Prochlorococcus marinus str. MIT 9515: one gene and its partner. The protein of the gene in region 1 interacts with the protein of each later gene in a pairwise test. Links are inferred from orthologs where the notes say so. Each region holds a gene or a part of one and is shown in the gene's direction. Other genes may lie near its edges. The genes, in order: gyrA and gyrB.

Region 1 (11,564 bases):
TAGTGACAATATCTCCTCTTAGTCCGTCAACATCAAGTTCTCCACATATAGCTGATATATTTAATCTGAGATCATCATCCAATTTAACTGAATTAAGTATTTCCTGAGCTTTGATAACTTTTTGCTGAAGATCATCCTGTTGCCTCTCAACACTTATTGAAAATTCATCAGGATTATCATCAAAAGAAGTTCTTTGATCCACAACTTTAACCCTTAATTCTGCGTCTCTTACTGTTTTAACCTCAACGCTCATACCAAATCTATCTAATAACTGAGGCCTCAGTTCTCCTTCTTCTGGGTTACCAGAGCCAATCAGTACAAATCTTGCAGGATGCCTCACTGAGACGCCTTCCCTCTCAACAGTATTCCATCCAGAAGCTGCTGAATCTAAAAGAACATCGACCAAATGATCATCTAGTAAATTAACTTCGTCTACGTATAATAGTCCTCTATTAGCTTTTGCTAATAACCCTGGTTCAAAAGCTTTAATACCTTCGCTTAAAGCCTTTTCAATATCAATAGTTCCACATAATCTGTCTTCGGTTGCGCCCAATGGCAAATCTACCATTGGTACTTGTTTTTTGTCTTTCTCTAAACTCTCTCCTTGAATAATTCTCTCTAAAACTTCTTTACTTTGTAAATCAGGATCAACAAGAGAACTATTATAAGGATCATCTTTAACAACATCTATTGCAGGTAACAAGTCTGCAAGAGCTCTAATAGTAGTTGATTTACCAGTTCCTCTATCACCCATAATCATTACTCCACCAATTCTTGGATCTATAACATTTAATAAAAGAGCTAATTTCATTTCTTCTTGACCAATTACTGCCGTAAAAGGAAAAACTCTTCTTTTCTTTGTAGTGCTCACAGCTGTAGTTTTACTTTATGTACGTATGATCAGTCGATGATACTTCAGAAAATGTTATTAGTAAATATCAAAATCAAATTGAACATTTTTATCAATCTAGAGCTTTTTGAAATATAAAATCATTTCTGATTCTAAATTAATTTTTATAAATTCTAATTTTTTAAACTGAATATATACTTTTTAAAATAAATTCAGCCATAAAATCAAGAACAAATATTTGCTTGAATTTTTATCTAACAAAGTTAATTTCAATTGCCTTTTGAATTATTTAAGAACCATTTGATTTGACGAACAATTCCTCTTAAGACATTTATCTCATGACTAGATGTTTTCGCTTTTAAAATAAATTTTTTAAACTTACTTATTTTTGAAAAGGATGTATGTTCTAAAAGATAACCGGTCCTAATAAGTATTTCTTCTAAATCTTTAAATGATTCGTAAATTTGCTTTGATGATGCAAGGTTAAAAACTTTTAAATCTTTCTGAGGAGTATTTTTTGAACATTTGTTTAATTCATACAAAATTATTGCAACCGCGTGAGAAAGGTTTAAAGAGGGATAGTCTTGGGAAGTTTTTATGTTAAAAATCTTGTGAGCAAAAAGTAATTCACTATTAGTTAAACCTCTATCTTCTCTTCCAAATAAAATAGCCAAATTATTAATAACCTTAAAAGATGAAATCCATTTAGAAATCACCTCAGGATTTTCACACTCAATATCATTACTTAAATCAATCCTTCCACAAGTAGCAAGAACTAAATCACAATCAAATATTGCTTGTTCAATACTATTAAAAACTCTACAATTATTTATATATTTTTGACCCTTTAAGGCCATTTTTTTTGCTTCCAAAGAAAAAATATCACATTTAGGTGAAACAATCCTTAATTCATTCACATCAAAATTAGAACATAGTCTAGCGATACTGCCAATATTTATTGGCCCATTTGGTTCAACCAAAACAACCTTCAAGTTAACAACATTTTTCTTCAAAATTTATTTTTTTGCTATGTGGAGATGTTCTAAATTTGGAAATATTTTGAGGAACAGTTTCAAACTTTAGCATTGGGAGAGTGAAAGCCTTAATAACATGTTTTATAATTTATATATCACTTAAACGCTAAGTTATTGAATGTAAGTCTGTTTAAACTAAACCTATCTCTGTTTTATACCATATAATTTCACACAATTTATTTTGAAGATTGTTTACGGCCTTAACTGAATGGCTAAGTTAAACAGTTTTTAAAAAATATACGAATTCTACTCTTTTTGATTTAAATCAAATAAATCGCCAAATATTAATCAAATCGCAAAAATCATAAATCTGTGTTTCCCGAATTTAATTATTAAATCTTCTTCTGCTGCAGATGATGAAGATTTTGACACAAAAAATCGTAGCTGTGTAAGAATTGAGAAATAAGAAAAATGCAAGAAAATGATTGAACCTCTTTTATGTGGAATAGTTTTAGGATTAGTTCCAATAACACTTCTAGGATTATTTGTAAGCGCATGGAATCAATATAGAAGAGGGTCAGGTTTGTTAGATATGGATTAAAAAAGTCAATTTTGATTGACCATAAGTTCTAACATCATAAATCTCCCATAAAATATTCTTCTTTATCTCCAAATCTAATGAATGTTCGCAGATAACTATCGTATCTTTTCTTATAAAGTTGCAATTAAATATTTGATTTAAAACCAGTTCATGATAATCAGCTCTATAAGGGGGATCTAAATATATAAAGTCAAATTTTATTTTATTTAAATTATTCTTAGTAGAATAATTTTTGGAGGCACTGGGTTTTGTCCAAATCAATACATCTTTGCAAATAACCTCAATATCATTTTTTCTATTATCCATATTTTGCAATGAATATAAATTCTTTAAACATATTTTTGAGAGATTTTTATTTTTTTCAACTGCAATTATTTTTTTTGCACCATGATTATATGCCTCACAGGATATTGATCCTGTCCCACTAAATAAATCCAACCAATTAGAATTTTCAACTGTATTTTTCAAAATATTAAAAATAGCTTCTCTAACCATTAAAGTAGTTGGCCTAGATTCATTAGTATTTGGGCTCTCAAGCTTTCTTCCTCCAATTAACCTTAAATTTGATTTCATATATCACATAGAATTATTGAATATTTTTAAGCCATCTACGTAAAAGTTTTTCTCCTGTTTTTCCTGACTTTTCAGGATGAAACTGACAAGCAAGTAAATTATCTTGTTCAATTATTGCAGTTAATTTTTCAGAACCATAACTTACATTTGCAGCTATTACATCAGTATTTGAAGGAACAGCATGATAAGAATGAACAAAATATACCCAATTATTTAATTCTTCATTTCTTAATAAGCTATTTTTTCTTGTTGGAAGAAGTTCACACCATCCAACATGAGGAATTCTTTGATTAGGTAATTGAGGAATTTTTTTTATTTGGCCTTTAACTATGCCAAGTCCATTTATTGAGCCTTCATCACTTGATTCAAAAAGCAATTGTAATCCAAGACAAATTCCTAAAAATGATTTTCCACTATTAATCCAGCTTTTAATATCAATTATTAAATCAGTATTAATTAGATTATTTATTGCCGGATCGAATGAACCAACCCCAGGTAGTATTAAAGCCTTACAATCTTTTGTTTGGTGCTTATTTTTAATTAAAAGTATTTCTTCTTCAAGATTTTCTAAGGCTTTCGTCACGGAATGAATGTTACCCATTCCGTAATCTATAAGTCCTATTTTAGACAATTCTTTAATTTATAAGTGCTTAGACAAGGTACTTGAAAGAGTCGCTTTTGGAACAGCTCCAACGACAGTATCAACCTTTTGACCACCTTTAAATATCATTAAGGTCGGAATACTTCTTATTCCATATTGACTTGCAACATTTGGATTCTCATCTGTATTCAACTTAAATACCTTGATTTTACCTTCAAAGTCTTTTGAAATTTCCTCAACAACAGGGGCGACCATCCTGCAAGGACCACACCATGGAGCCCAAAAATCAACTAGGACTGGCAGATCACTTTGCAAAACTTCTTTGTCAAATGAAGAATCAGTTACGGCGGGAGCTGATGACATAATTTAGATATTCCTTTTAGAAAATTTAGCAGGCTATTCTTTTAAGTGATGATTTCATTACAGATAAACACATTTAAGTAACAAAATGTCTTAAAAAAAGCCCGATAAATCGGGCGATTTAGTGTGTGAGGAGTATGGGGTTTCCCCCATAATTTAATGATAACTCCTAATGAGAAATTTTTTATATTTTAGGAGATAAGATTTTATATTATTTACCCATTCCAAGCTGTTGAGCTTTTTGATATACTTTTCCCTCTGTTAAAAGAGATGGCGCAATTACAATATCAACATTTTGCATCTCTTTGATATTTTTAGCTCCAAGAGTACTCATTGATGTCCTAATAGCTCCAAGTAAATTGTGTGTCCCATCATCAAGTATTGCGGGTCCTTTTAATATTCTCTCTAAGGAACCTGTAGAGCCGACTTCAATTCTTGTACCTCTAGGTAATATAGGACTTGGTGTGGCCATACCCCAATGAAATCCATTGCCCGGAGCACTTGTTGATTTAGCTATTGGAGAACCAATCATAACTGCGTCAGCACCACAGGCGATGCATTTGCAAATGTCACCACCAGTAACAATTCCTCCATCAGCAATTATGGGGACATAACGACCAGTTTCTTGAAAATAATCATCTCTTGCTGAACTACAATCAGAGATTGCTGTTGCTTGGGGGATTCCTATTCCCAATACTCCTCTCGAAGTGCAAGCTGCTCCTGGGCCGATTCCCACCATAAGACCTGCAACACCTGATTTCATAAGAAGTTCTGCAACTTCATAAGTTACACAATTACCTGCAACAACTGGTACTTTTAAAGATTGACATAAGCTTTTGATATTTAATGTCTCATTCCCCTCCATACCTAAATGTTCGGTTGAAACTACAGTACCTTGAAGAAAGAATAAATCTATTTTCGACTTCACAAGTGTTTCTTTAAATTTGATAGCTGCTTGCGGTGTTCCACTTAATGCTGCTATTCCATCTTTTTCTTTAATTTCGTTAATTCTTTGCAAAATAAGTTCTTGCTTGATGGGTTCTTTATATATTTCTTGCATCAAAGGTACGAATTCATTTTTTCCTACGGAGGAGATTTGACTTAGTATTTCCTTTGGATTTTCATACCTAGTTTGTATACCTTCCATGTTGAGAACACCAATAGCTCCTAATTTAGAGAGATCTACAGCTGTATTCACATCAACAACACTATCCATTGCACTGGCGATAATTGGAATATCTCTTTCAATATTTCCAATTGACCAAGAAGGATTTGTTAATTCGTAATCTAGGGTTCTTGTTCCTGGCACTAATGCAATTTCATCAATGCCGTAAGCCCTTCTAACTTTTTTGTTTAAGCCAATTTCAATATTCACGGTTTTTTTAATTATTCTGATTAAGTTAACAACTAAAGGTGTAATAAGCCAATAATTTCTTAAAAACAAAAGAGTTTTTTTATAATTTTGTAGAAATATGAGTATTTGAAAATTAATTATTAGCATTATTTTATTCATTCTGACAATGAGGGATTATTATTAAATAAAGGTTTTTAATATGTCCGATATTGTTGATTCTGGTGATTCTAGTTTGAGTGAAAATAACGAGCGAATCATTCAAACAGACTTGAGGAATGAAATGTCACGATCATACTTAGAGTATGCAATGAGCGTCATTGTTGGTCGTGCTCTTCCTGATGCAAGAGATGGGCTAAAGCCAGTTCACAGAAGGATTCTTTACGCAATGTATGAGCTTGGATTGACAAGCGGTAGGCCTTATAGAAAATGTGCAAGGGTTGTAGGAGAAGTTTTAGGTAAGTATCATCCTCACGGAGACACTGCTGTTTACGATGCATTAGTACGAATGGCACAAGATTTCTCGATGAGAATGCCACTCATTGATGGCCATGGAAATTTCGGCTCAGTAGATAATGATCCTCCCGCTGCGATGAGATATACAGAGTCACGTCTTCAATCCCTAACAGATGAAAGTTTACTTGAGGATATTGAATCTGAAACAGTTGATTTTTCCGATAATTTTGATGGATCACAACAAGAACCAACAGTTTTGCCAGCTAGAATACCCCAACTCCTTTTAAATGGATCATCAGGTATTGCGGTAGGAATGGCCACTAATATTCCTCCTCATAATTTAGGAGAATTAATTAATGGTCTTAAATCGATAATCAAAAATCCTTTAATGGAAGACAAAGAACTTTTTGAATTAATTAAAGGTCCTGATTTTCCAACTGGCGGACAGATCTTAGGCAGAGATGGAATTAAAGAGACTTTCAAGTCTGGGAGAGGATCTATAACCATGAGAGGGGTAGCAGATATTGAACAAATAAAATCCCCAGGAAGAGCAGAAAAAGACGCTGTGATAATAACTGAACTTCCATTTCAAACTAACAAAGCAGCTTTAATAGAGAGAATTGCAGATTTAGTAAATGACAAAAAATTAGAGGGTATTTCTGACATTAGAGATGAAAGTGACAGGGACGGGATGAGAATTGTAATAGAACTAAAGAGAGATGCCTATCCTCAAGTTGTCTTAAATAATTTATTTAAGTTAACACCTCTACAAAACAACTTTAGTGCAAATATTTTAGCTCTTGTCAACGGAGAACCTACAACTCTTTCTCTAAGAAAAATGTTGGATGTATTTCTTGATTTTAGAATTGTAACGATTAAAAGAAGAACAACATTCTTATTGAAAAAAGCAGAGGAAAGAGATCACATTATAAAAGGACTTCTTTTAGCGCTAGAAGCCATGGATAACATTATAAATTTAATAAGATCTGCAAAAGATACAACTTCTGCGAGAGAACAATTACAAAAAGATCATGAATTATCTGTTATTCAGGCAGATGCTATTTTACAAATGCAATTAAGAAGATTAACCGCTTTAGAGGCAGATAAAATCAAATCAGAGCATGATGAACTTACCCGGAAAATTACAGACTATAAAAATATATTGCAGGATAAAGACCGCATTAATGAAATAATTCTTGAAGAGTTGAGTAAAATAGATGAAAGATTTTCATCCCCAAGGAAAACTGAGATTCTTAATTTAGGGGGTGGTTTAGATGATATTGACCTTATAGCTAACGAGAGATCAGTTGTTTTACTAACTTCAGCCGGTTATTTAAAAAGAATGCCAGTTAGTGAATTCGAATCTACCAGCAGAGGTTCAAGAGGTAAAGCCGGAACAAAAAATCAAGAAGATGATGAAGTTAATTTATTTATAAGCTGTAATGATCATGACACTCTTTTACTTTTCAGTGATCGAGGGGTAGCTTATGCACTTCCAGCATATCGAGTCCCTATGAGTAGCAGAACAGCCAAAGGTACTCCTTCTGTTCAACTACTTCCAATCCCAAGAGAAGAACAAATCACTTCTATTGTTTCAGTAGAGTCTTTTGACAATGATCGTTATTTATTAATGCTTACTAAAGCTGGATTTATTAAAAGAACTCCATTATCAGCTTTTTCAAAAATACGTTCAAATGGTTTAATAGCAATTAACCTAGAAGAGGGAGATGCCTTAACTTGGGTCAGATTATCAAAAGAAGGCGATAGTGTATTAATTGGATCAAGCAAAGGAATGACGATTCATTTCAGGTTAGATAATAATGAATTAAGGCCTCTTGGCAGAACTGCGAGAGGTGTTAAATCTATGAACTTAAAGGATGGAGATAAACTTGTATCCATGGATGTTTTAACTTCTGATCTAGTTGACCAATTAGCAAGTCTTGAGAATGAAAATGACGAAGATATTGAAAGCAATTCATCAAAGGGGCCATGGGTTTTAGTAGCTAGTGCTTTTGGTCTAGGGAAGAGGGTCCCAGTAGCTCAATTTAGATTGCAAAAAAGAGCGGGAATGGGTTTAAGAGCAATAAAATTCAGAATTAAAGATGATTCACTCGTAGGACTTAAGGTTCTTGGAGAAGGTGAAGAATTAATTTTTGTCACCGAGAGAGGAGTTATCGTAAGAACAAATGCCGATAAAATTTCGCAACAATCAAGAGCTGCTACAGGAGTAAGATTACAACGGCTAGACGATGGTGATCATTTATCTGAAGTTGTGTTAGTTCCACATGAGCAAATCGATGATTCAGATCAATTAATGACTAAAGAAGAAGAGCTCTAACAAAGTAGGAGATTAAACCGTTCCCATGGAAATACTTGATATTTTAATTTTAGGTTCTGGACCTGCAGCATTATGTTTAGCCTCAGAATTAGCTAAACAAAATCTTAATATAATGGGAATATCAACAAAATCTCCTTATGAAAAGTGGGAAAATACCTACGGGATTTGGGCCTCTGAATTAGAAGAATTAGGTTTAGATTCTTTGTTATCTCATAGATGGTCAAAAACTTTGAGCTACTTTGGAGATGGATTGAATAAGAAAGGGAATAATCCAACAAAACATTTTTATGATTATGGATTAATAAATCAGGAAGCTTTTCAGAATGAACTTTTAAAATCCTGCAAAGATATTCAATGGTTGAATGAAACTGCAAAATTAATAAAATCAGAAAATAAACATTCTGAAGTAATTTGTTTTTCTGGATTAACACTAAAGGCAAGATTAGTAATTGATGCCAGTGGACACAATAGTAAATTTATTAAAAGGCCACTTTTAAAAGAAGTCGCCCAGCAAGCTGCTTATGGGATAGTAGGGAAATTCTCTTCTCCTCCTGTAAATAAAGACCAATTTGTTTTGATGGATTTTCGTTCTGACCACTTAAATAATGAAGAGTTGTTAGAGTCTCCCTCTTTTCTTTATGCAATGGATCTTGGAAGTGAAACTTATTTTGTTGAGGAGACATCACTGGCTAGTTATCCTGCTTTATCTCAGGATCATCTAAAAAAAAGACTTTTAAGTAGGTTAAATAATAAAGGTGTAAAAATAGAAGAGATTTTCCATGAAGAAATTTGCTTATTCCCTATGAATTTGCCCTTACCATATAAAAACCAATCAGTTCTTGGTTTTGGAGGTTCAGCAAGTATGGTTCATCCTGCTTCGGGATATATGATTGGATCATTATTAAGAAGAGCTCCATTTCTTGCCAAAAAATTAGCAATCTTTCTGAAAGAACCACAATATAGTTCAAGAGAATTGGCGACAAGAGGTTGGTCAGTCTTATGGCCATATGAATTAACTCAAAGACATAAACTTTATCAATATGGATTAAGGAGATTGATGAGCTTTGATGAGAGTAGATTAAGAAGTTTCTTTTCTAATTTCTTCAAATTATCAACAAAAGAATGGGTAGGTTTTCTTACCAATACTCTTCCGTTACCAAAACTAATTTATGTAATGAGTAAAATGTTTATTAATTCACCTTTAAAAGTTAAGCTTGGGATGTTGAAGATCAAATAAGTTTTTTCACAATTGCCAATCTTCAATTCTTATCTCAGGAAATATATTGTCTTCTTCTTCAATATCTTCAATAAATTTGAAGTCAACAATAGATCTTTTTTCTAACATATCAATTAATTTCCAGAATCTGAAAAGATGCCTATCAATCCTTTCTTTGGCGAGTTCAGTCGTTGTTCCTGCTCTTAAGATAAAACTCCAATCAGAAGATTCAGAAAGAAGTAACTCTCTTGCTGCTTGTTTTAATAATCTTATAGAAAAAGCATCATTAAAGTTTCTGGAAGATAATTCAACAAAAACAGAACCTGCTTTAGTGATTTTTGGCACTATCCATGCATTTTTATCATTAAGCCAATAATTGTGATACCCCCCCTGTCCCCAACTTGATGGAGAGGGATCACAAATTTGAATATTAGGTTTATTAAGAAGAATTTCCTTTAGATTTGTAAGCTTAATTGAATATTTTATAGATTTTCTAAGAATATTTTCAATAAATCTTGGTCCTTCATACCACCAATGTCCAAATAATTCAGCATCAAATGGAGCTATCAACAATGGATCAAATGATGATGATAAGGAAAGGTTCTTCAATTGTTTAGATCTTGATAAAAGATATTGATCAGAATGTTCTTCAATTTTTTTTATAGCTTCATCTTCTTTATAAAATTCTTTTTTGCCTAATGAGGCTTCATTGTTTGTAATCCTATAAAATTTTAATCCTAAAGGCCTGCTTGTTGTAATGCCTTTTTTTTGTAGTTCTGTGGAAGACAATTCCCAACCTAAGTCTTTATGATATTCTCTATAAACAGGGTCACCGGGGAATCCTTCTCTTGAAGACCACACTGGCAATGTTGATTCACTATCTCTACCAAAAAAAGCGACACCTTTCTTTGAACAAATAGGCGCATAAACTCCATACCTTGGCCTTGGAGATCCATTTAAAATACCATGACCATCTAAAACTGCATATCTTATCCCGCAATTACATAAAATCTCATCTAAATTCTCATAATAAGCGCACTCAGGTAACCAAATTCCTAAGGGTCTTGCTCCAAAAATAAGTTCATGATTTCTGATCGCAGTTTTTATTTGACCTAATACTGTCTCAGGGTTTTCTCTAAGAATTGGTAAATATCCATGAGTAGCTGCACATGTAAGGATATCTAAGTTACCAGTTATAAATAAATTTTTAAATCTCTCTACTAAATCTCCATTGCACTCTTCCCAATATAAATAATTGTTTTTTATATTCCTCATAAGAAATTCAGAGGCAGCTTGTTCTTCATGAGGCAAATCACTCAGAAATTCTATTCTTGTTTTAATCCATGACGAGAATTTTTTTTGAATTTGTTTATTTTTTAAAAGAGATAATAAGGTCGGAGATAAACTGAGAGTTAATTTTGTATTACAAGCATCTTGCTTTTTACTAGATTCCATGACTTTAAGCAATGGAATATAACATTCAAGGATTGCTTGGAATAACCAATCCTCTTCTAAGGAATTCTTTTCATTTTTCCTGACATACGGAAGATGAGCATGTAAAACTATTGCCAGTCTGCCTAAGTAATTTTTATTAGGGGAAGGCCCATTCATACTTTTTTATGACTTTAAAATATAAAAATTCACCTATAGGCAAATATTTAGCTATTTATTTTCAATCAAGAATACTTTATTTAATTAATATAAATACTTTTATTTATAATAATTTAACCAATAATGTATGAATATGATTTCTTTACTTTTAATTTAAAATTAATCCAAATCTAGTAATTTTTTTTTAATTGGCTTAATATGGATAAAGATACATTTAGTTAATGTCCAAAGATCCAGGCAGAATATTGATCTTTGATACAACTCTTAGAGATGGAGAACAATCTCCTGGCGCAAGTTTAAATCTTGAAGAGAAACTTGCAATTGCGCATCAACTTGCAAGATTAGGTGTAGATGTTATTGAAGCAGGTTTTCCTTTTGCAAGTCCTGGAGATTTCAAAGCAGTAAATAAAATTTCAGAAGTAGTTGGAGGAGAAAATGGTCCAATAATTTGTGGTTTAGCAAGGGCTTCTACAAGTGATATAAAAGCTTGTTACGAAGCCATAATTCCCGCTCCTAAAAAAAGAATACATACTTTCATAGCTACTAGCGATATCCACCTAAAACATAAACTCAGGAAATCAAGAAAAGATGTTCTTTCAATTGTTCCTGAAATGGTCAGTTATGCTAAATCAT
Region 2 (11,300 bases), 600 kb from region 1 along the record:
TTGCATTGTTCTTATTACGGAACCATGTTTTTTGTCTTTTAGCAAATTGGATTGTTTTAGTTGTTGTTAATTCAATAGCTTCTTCAATTGTTAAATTTTCTTTGATTACATTTTTTGCCTCTTTATATCCAATCGTTTCTAGTAAAGGCAAAGTCGATCCATATTGATTAATGATATTTTTGGTCTCCTCTATAATTCCAAATTCAAACATGTTTTTTGTTCTTTTGAAAATTCTTTCCTTTAAATCTACTCTATTTATACCCAATTCTAAGATTCTCCATGGAGGAGGGTTTTGGAATCTTTGAGATGACATTCTTTTACCAGTTACATAAAAGACTTCTAAACCTCTTATGGTTCTTATTTGATCGGCATAATTAATTGTTTTTGTTAATTCAGGGTCACAAACTTTTAGAAGTTCCCAACATTTTTCTTGACCTAATTTTTCGAATTGGGACCTCAGAAAACTTTGAGGAGGAACATCTGGTGCAAAAAATCCCTTTATTATTGAATTCATATATAATCCGCTACCACCAACTAGAAAGGGTGTTTTTTTCTGATTTAATTCTCGATTTATTGATTTTGTGGCAATTTCTTGAAATTGCTTTGCATTTACTTTTACTGAGGGATCTTCAACATCTATTAAAAAATGCTTTATAGCTCTTTGTTGAACTTTCGTTGGTTTAGCTGTGCCGATGTCCATAAATCTATAAATTTGTCTAGAATCTACATTGTGTATATGGATATTAAAATATTTAGCGATATCTATTGCTAGCTCAGTTTTGCCACTTGCTGTCGGCCCGATTAAAACTATTACTAGTGGTTTTGAAGGAAGCATGTGTGACTCTTGAAAAGAAATAATTGATTCATATAATTAAAGTGATTAAATTTTGCATTTACTTCAAGCCTTTCTCTTATACCGATGGTAAATTTAATGAAAGGCCTTTTAAAAATAACATTTTAAAAGTTTTATTATTTATTCTTATATTAAATGAGTGAGGAAAAAAGATCTAATAAAATCTCTAATGATTATGGTGCTGAACAGATACAGGTCTTAGAGGGGTTAGAACCTGTTCGTAAAAGACCAGGTATGTACATAGGTTCGACCGGTCCAAGGGGGTTGCATCATTTAGTATATGAAGTAGTAGATAATTCAGTAGATGAAGCACTAGCTGGGCATTGTGATCAAATTGAAATAGTTCTCAAAGATGATGGATCAGCTTCCATTTCTGATAATGGAAGGGGTATCCCTACCGATATACATCCAAGAACTGGAAAGAGCGCTCTAGAAACTGTGCTTACTGTTCTTCATGCAGGGGGTAAATTTGGCAGTGGTGGATATAAAGTTTCCGGTGGTTTACATGGTGTTGGTATTTCTGTGGTTAATGCTTTAAGTGAGTGGGTTAATGTTACTGTCTTTAGAGAAGGAAGTGAGTTTACTCAAAGATTCGAGAGAGGTATAACAAAAGGGGAATTAAAAACTCAGAAGCAGCAGAATAAATCTTTAAGAAAAGGTACGATAATTTGTTTTAAGCCAGATACAACTATTTTTACTGATGGGATTGAATTTGATTATGCTCTTTTATCTTCAAGATTACGAGAATTAGCTTATCTTAACGGCGGCGTCAAAATTATATTTATAGATGAGAGACAAAAATTACCAGATGGTTCTTTCAAAGAAGAAATTTACTTATATGATGGTGGCATTAAAGAGTATGTTCAATATATCAATAAAGAAAAGGAATCGATTCATTCAGAGATTATTTATGTTGACTCTCAAAAAGATAATGTTTATGTAGAGGCAGCTCTTCAATGGTGTTCAGATGTATATTCAGATAACATTTTAGGATTTGCAAATAATATCAGAACTATTGACGGAGGCACACATATAGAAGGTTTAAAAACAGTATTGACAAGAACCTTTAATGCCATTGCTAAAAAAAGAGGTAAACGAAAGGAAGTTGACAAAAATTTATCAGGAGAAAATATCAGAGAAGGGTTGACTGTCGTGTTATCTGTAAAAGTTCCAGATCCAGAATTTGAAGGACAAACTAAGACAAAATTGGGAAACACTGAAGTAAGAGGAATAGTGGATTCGCTCATAGGCGAATCACTAACAAAATATATGGAATTCAATCCTAATGTTTTCGATTTGATTTTAGAAAAAGCAATTCAATCTTTTAATGCAGCAGAGGCAGCGAAACGAGCAAGGGATTTAGTAAGGAGAAAAAGTGTTCTTGAGAGCTCTACTTTGCCTGGTAAATTGGCAGATTGTAGCTCAAGAGATCCTTCAGGCTCAGAGATTTATATAGTTGAGGGTGATTCTGCTGGAGGTTCAGCTAAACAAGGAAGAGATAGAAAATTCCAAGCAATTTTGCCTTTGAGAGGCAAAATATTAAATATTGAAAAAACTGATGATACTAAAATATATAAAAATACAGAAATTCAATCACTAATAACTGCTTTGGGCCTTGGCATTAAGGGTGAAGAGTTTGATGTAAATTCTCTAAGATATCATCGTGTTGTGATAATGACTGATGCTGATGTCGACGGAGCTCATATAAGAACACTTCTACTAACGTTTTTTTATAGATATCAAAGAGAACTGGTTGAAAAAGGTTTCATATATATTGCCTGTCCGCCATTATATAAAGTGGAAAGGGGTAAAAATCATAAATATTGTTATAACGAAGGTCAATTGAAAAAAACCATTGAAGACTTTGGAGAAAAAGCTAACTACAATATCCAAAGATTTAAAGGATTAGGTGAGATGATGCCAAAACAATTATGGGATACAACCATGAATCCTGAGACAAGAATGATGAAAAAAGTAGAAATAGAAGATGCTTTAGAAGCAGATCGAATATTTAATATTCTAATGGGAGATAAAGTAGCACCAAGAAGAGAATTTATAGAAACTCATAGTGCCAATCTAGATATAGCAACATTAGATATATGATAAAAAATATGATAAAAAATATTTGTTTAATAGGATTTGCTTTAATTGGCCCCATAACTCTTCCTGCAGGGGGAATTCAAAGGAATTTAAATGAATATAATGTTCTTAATAATTCAAAAGAAATAATATTGAATGGAAGTTGTTCACTTTATTCTTATCCGAGAACTCATGCTAAAAAATTAATGGTTCTAAACTCTGGCGAATCATTATCAATTTTACGTAAATGGGTTGTCAATGAGAGAGATGTTTGGGCAAGAGTAGAATTGGCAACAAATCGATTTATAGATCACCCTAACAAGACTACAAAAGGTTGGATAAAAATGTAGATTTTGGATAAATTTGCATTTATTCATATTTTAGCGGGGAGTACTTTCGGATTAATATTAAGGTTATTCATCAAATATAATTTTAAAATAAATCAAGGAACTTACTATAATAATACTCTAATAGTGAATGTTTTATCCTCGTTATTTTTGGGTATTTGCGTAGCATTAAGTCCAACTAATAATAATTTTTTATTATTATTTTCTGTTGGTTTTTTAGGTTGTTTAAGTACTTTTTCATCTTTTATATACCAATTATTTAATTTAATTCAAAAAAGAAAATATTTAAATTTAATCTTTTATTATATTGAAGTTTTTGTTTTATCATTTTTATTTTTTTCTTTAGGATATTTTATAATCTTAATTCTTAAAAATTGAACAAAATCTTTTTTTTTAAAATACTATTATTTGCATACCTAGCTTCATTTTTAAGGTTCTTTTTAAATAATAATTTACTAGTAGGAGTTATCGGTTCTTTTGTATATGGCTTTGTGATTTCAAGAAGAGTTAGTAAGTTAAAAAAAGAAATTTTATTAACAGGTTTTTGTTCTTGTTTTACTTCGTTTAGTGGTTTCGTACTTTTTTTATATGAGATTTCTATTCAAGGTTACTTTCTAAAATTATTTTTTTATTTAAATATAATAATAGTACTGAATTTAATAATAATGTACGCAGGTTTTTTACTAGGTAGAAAAGTGACTTAATTTTTATATAATGCTAGTGTTACCCCGATTTAGAGCAATATTATGGAAGACAATAATAATCTCGAGGTGATTACTTCTTTATCGGCAGATTTAACTACTCGTGGAAAGATTACAGTTCAACTTGAAGAATTACTTGTTGCAGGAAATTATGATGAAGCAAAATTATTACTCGAGCCTTCCCAACCTGTTGATATCGCAGATGCAATTGGAAGTCTTCCTTTGATACTGCAGGCACTTGCATTTAGACTATTAAAAAAAAATGAAGCAATTGAGGTTTATGAATACTTAGATCCAATTGTTCAGCAAACACTACTTGATAGACTTCGATCAGGAGAAGTTTTGGAAATCGTTGAAAAAATGTCTCCTGATGATAGGGTTCAACTTTTCGATGAGTTACCTGCAAAAGTTGTAAGAAAATTTTTATCTGCATTAAGTCCCGGCGAAAGAAAAGTAACAGCAGAATTATTAGGATATGAGCCCGAGACTGCGGGTAGATTAATGACTACTGAATTCATAGACTTAAAAGAAATGCAAACGGCTGAGGAGGCATTGTCGTTAGTAAGGAAAAGGGCTGCATTTACCGAAACAATTTACAGCTTGTATGTTACGGATAAAGAAAGACACTTGACTGGGATTTTATCTTTAAGAGATTTAGTTACAGCGGAACCTAGTCGGCCTATTGGTGATGTGATGACAAAAGATGTCGTCAATATTTCTACTAATACTAATCAGGAAGAGGTCGCTAGAGCTATTCAAAGATATGATTTTTTAGCTCTTCCAGTTGTAGATAAAGAAAAAAGACTTGTGGGAATTGTTACTGTTGATGACTTGATCGATGTTATTGAACAAGAAGCCACTCGAGATATTTATGCTGCAGGCGCCGTTCAGCCTGGTGATGAAGATGATTATTTTCAAAGTGGTTTATTTACAATTGCTCGAAGGAGAATACTGTGGCTTTTGATTTTAGTTTTTGCTAACGGATTAACCACAAAAGTCATTGCGATGAATGATCAAATTCTAAAAGAAATAGTTTTGTTAGCTGCTTTTATTCCGTTGCTGATTGGTACTGGAGGTAATGTTGGAGCTCAAAGTTCAACGGTTGTTATAAGAGGCTTAAGCACACAAAAATTAAAATCATTAGGTGCAGTTAAAGCTGTAATAAAGGAGTCTATAACTGGAGCTTTATTAGGAATTTTAATGATGTTAGTAGTTTTCCCTTTCGCTTGGTGGCAAGGTGAGGGGCCTTTAATTGCCTCAGCAGTAGGAATAAGCTTAATATCAATAACTACTTTAGCGGCAACTGCGGGAGCTATTCTTCCTTTGCTTTTTGACAGAATGGGATTAGATCCTGCTCTAATGTCGTCCCCATTTATTACGACAGTGACAGATATAGCTGGAGTGTTTATTTACCTTAGTACGGCAAATTGGCTTCTGAATGCCTCTATTTTATAAAAACCACTAGGTATTTATTCTCATTTTTGTAAATTTGTGGATTTTTTTGTTTAACTTTACATTTCTTAATGGTATTGTTTACAAAACAAGATTAACTTTTATGTCATCCGAAACATTAGTTGAGAATAAATTAGCTAATATATCTTCTCTCAAATCTAGCAACGATGTAGATTTGGTAAGGTCATATTTGAGAGATATTGGAAGAGTTCCACTACTATCACATGAGCAAGAAATAACTCTAGGGAGACAAGTTCAAGAATACATGCAAGTTGAGAGGGCTGAGCTTGAAATCATAGAATTGACAGATAATAAACCCTCAGTTGAAGAATTAGCCGCAAAATTAAATTTATCTTCATCACAAATTAAAAAAAGACTCAGAGCTGGTCAACGTGCGAAAGAAAGAATGGTTGCTGCAAATCTAAGACTTGTTGTTAGTGTTGCCAAAAAATATACTAAGAGAAATATGGAACTACTTGATTTAATTCAAGAAGGAACAATTGGATTGGTAAGGGGGGTAGAAAAATTCGATCCTGCAAGAGGATATAAATTTTCAACTTATGCCTATTGGTGGATTAGGCAAGGAATTACTAGAGCAATTGCGGAAAAAAGTAGAGCTATTAGATTACCTATTCATATCACCGAAATGCTTAATAAGTTAAAAAAAGGGCAACGAGAATTGAGTCAAGAAATGTCAAGAACGCCTACAATTAGCGAACTTGCGAAATATGTTGAATTACCTGAAGATGATGTTAAGGATTTAATGTGCAAAGCGGGCCAGCCAGTGAGTCTCGAAACTAAGGTTGGTGATGGCGAAGATACAGTATTACTAGATTTACTAGCTGGAGGAGAGGATTTGCCTGACGAACAAATTGAGATGGATTGTATGAGAGGTGATCTTCATTCTCTACTTCATCAGCTGCCTGATCTTCAATGTAGAGTTTTAAGAATGAGATATGGAATGGATGGAGATGAACCAATGTCTCTAACTGGTATTGGACGTGTTTTAGGTATCAGTAGAGATAGAGTAAGAAATTTAGAAAGAGATGGTTTGAGAGGTTTACGTAGACTCAGTGAGAATGTTGAAGCCTATTTCGTTTCTTGAATAAATTGATTTATTAAATTGTTAGTTTCCTCAGGATTTTCATCATGTGGACAATGTCCGACTTCCTTAATAACATCAAGTCTCTTAATATTTTTATATTTATCTTTCCAAGATTTTGCTTCATTTAAGGATTCCCATGGATCTTTTTCACCCCAAATCAACTGAATGGGAGCATAAACTTTTTCAAATAGGTCTGTTGCAAGATAATCATCAAATAAATTAATAAATCCACGAAATGCTTCTTTTGAATTTTTTCTTTGAGAAGGGTGATATAAAATTTCTATTAATTCTTCATCTATATTTTTTCCGGAGGGATACGCTTTTTTAAGGATTTGTTTAATTACTGCTGGATTGGCAGCTCTATCAAAAAGGGTGTTACTTATAATTCTTTTACTCACTAATGTTTTTATTACCGGACGTAATAAGTTCATTAATACATCGCTTCTTTTAAGTCTTTTATCGTCCATTGTTCTTTGGGCACAATCAATTAAAACAAGGCCGATACAATTTTCTTTCAGAATTTCGGCAGCTTTTAAAGACACAATGCCACCGATTGAGTTTCCTACTAAATAAACCGGAGATTTTATTACCTCATTACAAAAGGTAGCTATCTGACTACCCCATAGGTCAAAAGAATATTTAATATGATTTTCCTTATAAGATTCATAATCTAATAAGGCCCTAGGTTGGCTACTTTCTCCAAAACCTAATAGATCAATTGAATAGCAATTATAAATATTTCCGAGGAAATTTTGATTATGTCTCCAATGCCATTTTGATGCTCCAAAACCATGGATTAATACAATATTTAAATTATTACTAGATGAAGGTTTTGATGAGGCCCATGATATATCCCAGTTCTTCCATTTCCAAGTTTCGGATGATTTAAAAGCCATTAAAAGAAGAAATATTAATTAAACTTTAATTCAAAAAAAAAATATTTGTTTTTTGTTAATTATTCTTATTTTAGGTAAATTTTTAGAATATGAAAAAAACAAAGGTTGTTTGCATTGGAGAGGCTTTAATAGACAGAATCAAGAATAATTCAAATCAAGAATTTACAGATTTTTTGGGAGGAGCCCCTGCAAATGTTGTTTGCGCATTAAGAAAATTACAAATAAACTCAGCATTTATTGGACGTATAGGAAATGATGAATTTGGTAAAAAATTTATTGAAAAATTTAAAGAATTAGAAGTCAATACCAATTTTTTGCAATTGGATAATAATTTACCTACGCGTATTGTCAAGGTAAACAGAGATAGTAATGGAGATCGATACTTTTCTGGTTTTGATACAAGTTTAAATACAGTTTTTGCTGATGAAGCGCTTGCCATTAATGAAATTAAGAAAGATGTTGAAAGTTTAGAAAAACTCTTTTTAGAAACAAAATATATTGTTTGTGGAACGATTATATTATCTTCCTTAATATCAACAGAGTCTATTCAGTTTCTATTAAATCTAGCTAATAAATTTCATGTGAAAATAGTAATTGATTTGAACTGGCGAGAAGTTTTTTGGGATTTTGCAAGTGATTCATCAGAAACTAGTAAAAAGGAGAGAGTTTACTTAATTAGGAATTTTTTAAATCATGCTCATATTTTAAAGTTGGCAAAAGAGGAAGCAATTTTATTTTTTAAAACTGATAATCCTTTGGAAATATCTAAAACAATGTTAAACCATCCTGATGTGATAATTACGGATGGAGCAAATCCCATTAAATGGTTTATTAACAGTATGCAAGGGAATACTAAAGTAATTAATTCATCAAAAATTATTGATACAACCGGAGCAGGCGATGCTTTTTTAGCTGGATTAATTTCACAATTACTTTCGTTTGATTACCCCTCAAATGAATCAGAAATACAAAATTGTGTTAGGTTTGCAGGTGTTTGTGGGTTAATAACTTGTCTTGGTGAGGGCGCGATTGAGCAGCAACCAGATTATTCAAAGGTTAATGAATTTTTAGGATCCCAGATTTTATAATTTCTCCCAAAATTTGGAGCGTAACTTATTTCTATTTTCCAGAAATTATCCAGAACTGGCTCTATCAACTCTGGCCATTCAATAACCATTATTGCTTCATTTTGTATAGCCTCTTCTTCTTCGGATATAAATAATTCTTTTGCCATAAATTTATTTTCTAGCCTATATAAATCTAAGTGAATTAGTGGAGTTATTCCCGAGTTATAATGATGCGATAAAGCAAAGGTTGGACTTGTAATATCCTCCTTAATGCAAAGCCCATCTGCGATACCTTGGACAAAAGAAGTTTTTCCTGCTCCAAGAGGACCTTGTAATAAAATAATTGATTTTGGATTTAATTCTTGAGCGAATTTTTTTCCTAATTGAATTGTCTCTATTAAATTCCCAATAAACACAAAATTACATAAAAATCATTTATAGTTTAAATGATAAGAATTTTTTTAGAAATGGTTATTGCTAACTCGATTAAAACATCTATACCAAACTACGTTATTACAGATATTTCTCTATCTGATTTCGGACGTAAAGAGATTAAAATTGCTGAAACTGAAATGCCTGGATTAATGGCACTAAGAGAGAAGCATCATTCTGATAAGCCTCTCAAAGGTGCAAAAATAGCAGGTAGTTTGCATATGACTATTCAAACTGCTGTTTTGATTGAGACGCTTGTTGAACTTGGTGCACAAGTCAAATGGGCCTCATGTAATATTTTTTCAACCCAAGATCATGCTGCTGCAGCTATTGCAGAACAAGGAATTGCCGTTTATGCAAAAAAAGGTGAGAGCTTAGATGAATATTGGCAATACACACACTACATTTTAGATTGGGGTACAGATTCTCCCAACATGATCTTGGATGATGGTGGAGATGCAACAGGTTTATTAATACTAGGTAGCAAAGCAGAAAAAGATTTGTCAGTTTTAGATAATCCTAGTAATGAAGAGGAAATAGCTTTGTTTAAATCAATCAAGGCTAAATTGCTAGAGGATAGTAATTTTTATTCTCGTATTAAGGGAAATATTATTGGGGTAACTGAAGAAACTACGACAGGTGTTGCAAGATTGTATCAATTGCAAAAACAAAATGCATTACCATTTCCAGCTATAAACGTAAATGATTCAGTTACTAAGAGTAAATTTGATAATTTATATGGCTGTAGAGAATCTCTAGTTGACAGCATAAAGCGTGCTACAGATGTAATGATTGCAGGAAAAGTTGCTTTAGTCATTGGTTTTGGTGATGTTGGAAAAGGTTCTGCTCAATCATTAAGAGGACTTGGAGCAATAGTTAAAGTTGCGGAGGTAGACCCAATATGTGCTCTTCAAGCAGCTATGGAGGGATTTAGCGTTGTAACATTAGAGGATGTTGTTGAAGATATAGATATATTTGTTACTGCTACTGGTAATTATCAAGTTATAACTAACGATAATCTCGTAAGGATGAAGGATGAGGCGATAGTTTGCAATATTGGACATTTTGATAACGAAATTGATGTTGCTTCCTTAAAAGATTACCCATGGGAAAATATTAAGCCTCAAGTCGATCATATTACTTTGCCAAGTGGGAATAAAATTATTCTTTTAGCGGAGGGAAGACTTGTTAATTTAGGTTGTGCAACAGGCCATCCAAGTTTCGTTATGAGTAATTCTTTTACTAATCAAGTATTGGCTCAAATCGAACTCTTCAATAAGTCAGAAGAATATTCAAAAGAAGTCTATGTATTGCCAAAACATTTAGACGAAATGGTTGCTAGATTACATTTAGATAAAATTGGTGCCAAGTTAACAAAATTAACTAAGGAGCAAGCTGACTATATCAATGTTTCTGTTGAAGGACCTTATAAACCAGAACTATATAGATACTAAAGTTGAGTTTAATTTTTATTAATTTACTCACTTCCATTCCTGAATATATCAGTAAGGCTGTAGAAACAAACTCATTAATTGCTTACCTTACGATAGGTTTAGCGATGTTTTTGGAGAATATCATTCCTCCGATTCCCTCGGAAATAATAATGCCTTTAGGTGGATTTTTTGTTTTCCAACAAAAATTAAATTTTTATCTTTTGGTTTTTTGGGGCTTATTAGGGACGATATTAGGTTCTATCCCTTGGTATTATTTGGGTAAATTAGCAAATGAAAAGAGAATTTCAAACTTTTTAGATAAAAGAGGAAAATATTTAGGAATAACATCTAATGATCTTATTAAAAGTAAAAAATGGTTTGATAAATATGGAGTTTCATTAGTTTTTTGGGGTAGATTGATTCCCGGGATAAGAACATTAATTTCAGTTCCTGCTGGAATGGAACTGATGCCTCTTAGAAAATTCTTAATTTGGACGAGCTTAGGAAGTTTGATATGGGTTGCATTATTAACTTATGCAGGATTTGTATTTGGTGAAAATTATCAAATTATTGAAACTTATTTAGATCAAATTAAATATATTTTAAAACCTATCCTAATTCTGATAATTGTTTATTTGTTAATAAAATTTTTTATGAGACTTTATAAAAAAAATATATCTTAAAAAGGAATATCTCCAGAGTTATTATTATTTGTAAAATTACTATTATCTGTCTCTTTCCTAGAACTTAATAAATTTAATCTATCCACCCTTACTACAGGTTTAAATCTATCTTCACCTGAATTTTTATCTTTCCAACTATCAATTTTAAAACTTCCTGTAATACCAATCAAGGAACCTTTTTTTACATAGTCAGCAGCTATTTGTGCTTGTTTACCCCATATTTCTAGATTGAACCAGTCAGGTTCATCACCT

Evidence for each region.
Region 2: the proteins of gyrA (region 1) and gyrB interact in binary tests that used the Escherichia coli proteins (3 or more experiments, as listed by UniProt). The link is inferred for Prochlorococcus marinus str. MIT 9515 from one-to-one orthologs.

The regions. Positions count from the first base shown.
Region 1 is NC_008817.1:998,040-1,009,603, forward strand. Bases 5,118-8,308 are described here. They hold gyrA (DNA gyrase subunit A), read left to right. Parts: upstream 5,118-5,512; coding sequence 5,513-8,104; downstream 8,105-8,308. Other genes in these bases: P9515_RS05565 (GuaB3 family IMP dehydrogenase-related protein), read right to left, coding at 5,118-5,334; crtL (lycopene beta cyclase), read left to right, coding at 8,130-8,308. In the rest of the region: bchI (magnesium chelatase ATPase subunit I), read right to left, coding at 1-871; P9515_RS05540 (RNA methyltransferase), read right to left, coding at 1,120-1,863; petG (cytochrome b6-f complex subunit V), read left to right, coding at 2,306-2,425; 16S rRNA (guanine(966)-N(2))-methyltransferase RsmD, read right to left, coding at 2,411-2,998; imidazole glycerol phosphate synthase subunit HisH, read right to left, coding at 3,012-3,629; trxA (thioredoxin), read right to left, coding at 3,639-3,962; more of P9515_RS05565, read right to left, coding at 4,171-5,117; more of crtL, read left to right, coding at 8,309-9,341; P9515_RS05580 (glycoside hydrolase family 57 protein), read right to left, coding at 9,348-10,931; P9515_RS05585 (2-isopropylmalate synthase), read left to right, coding at 11,153-11,564. UniProt on the Escherichia coli protein: A type II topoisomerase that negatively supercoils closed circular double-stranded (ds) DNA in an ATP-dependent manner to maintain chromosomes in an underwound state.
Region 2 is NC_008817.1:1,596,683-1,607,982, reverse strand. Bases 546-3,472 are described here. They hold gyrB (DNA topoisomerase (ATP-hydrolyzing) subunit B), read left to right. Parts: upstream 546-988; coding sequence 989-2,956; downstream 2,957-3,472. Other genes in these bases: P9515_RS08735 (FluC/FEX family fluoride channel), read left to right, coding at 3,286-3,472; P9515_RS08740 (hypothetical protein), read left to right, coding at 2,953-3,282; miaA (tRNA (adenosine(37)-N6)-dimethylallyltransferase MiaA), read right to left, coding at 546-835. Also shown: more of miaA, read right to left, coding at 1-545; more of P9515_RS08735, read left to right, coding at 3,473-3,657; P9515_RS08730 (CrcB family protein), read left to right, coding at 3,654-3,983; mgtE (magnesium transporter), read left to right, coding at 4,026-5,435; P9515_RS08720 (RpoD/SigA family RNA polymerase sigma factor), read left to right, coding at 5,536-6,537; P9515_RS08715 (alpha/beta fold hydrolase), read right to left, coding at 6,522-7,433; P9515_RS08710 (carbohydrate kinase family protein), read left to right, coding at 7,523-8,521; tRNA (adenosine(37)-N6)-threonylcarbamoyltransferase complex ATPase subunit type 1 TsaE, read right to left, coding at 8,479-8,916; ahcY (adenosylhomocysteinase), read left to right, coding at 8,968-10,386; P9515_RS08695 (DedA family protein), read left to right, coding at 10,389-11,048; P9515_RS08690 (single-stranded DNA-binding protein), read right to left, coding at 11,045-11,300. UniProt on the Escherichia coli protein: DNA gyrase negatively supercoils closed circular double-stranded DNA in an ATP-dependent manner to maintain chromosomes in an underwound state.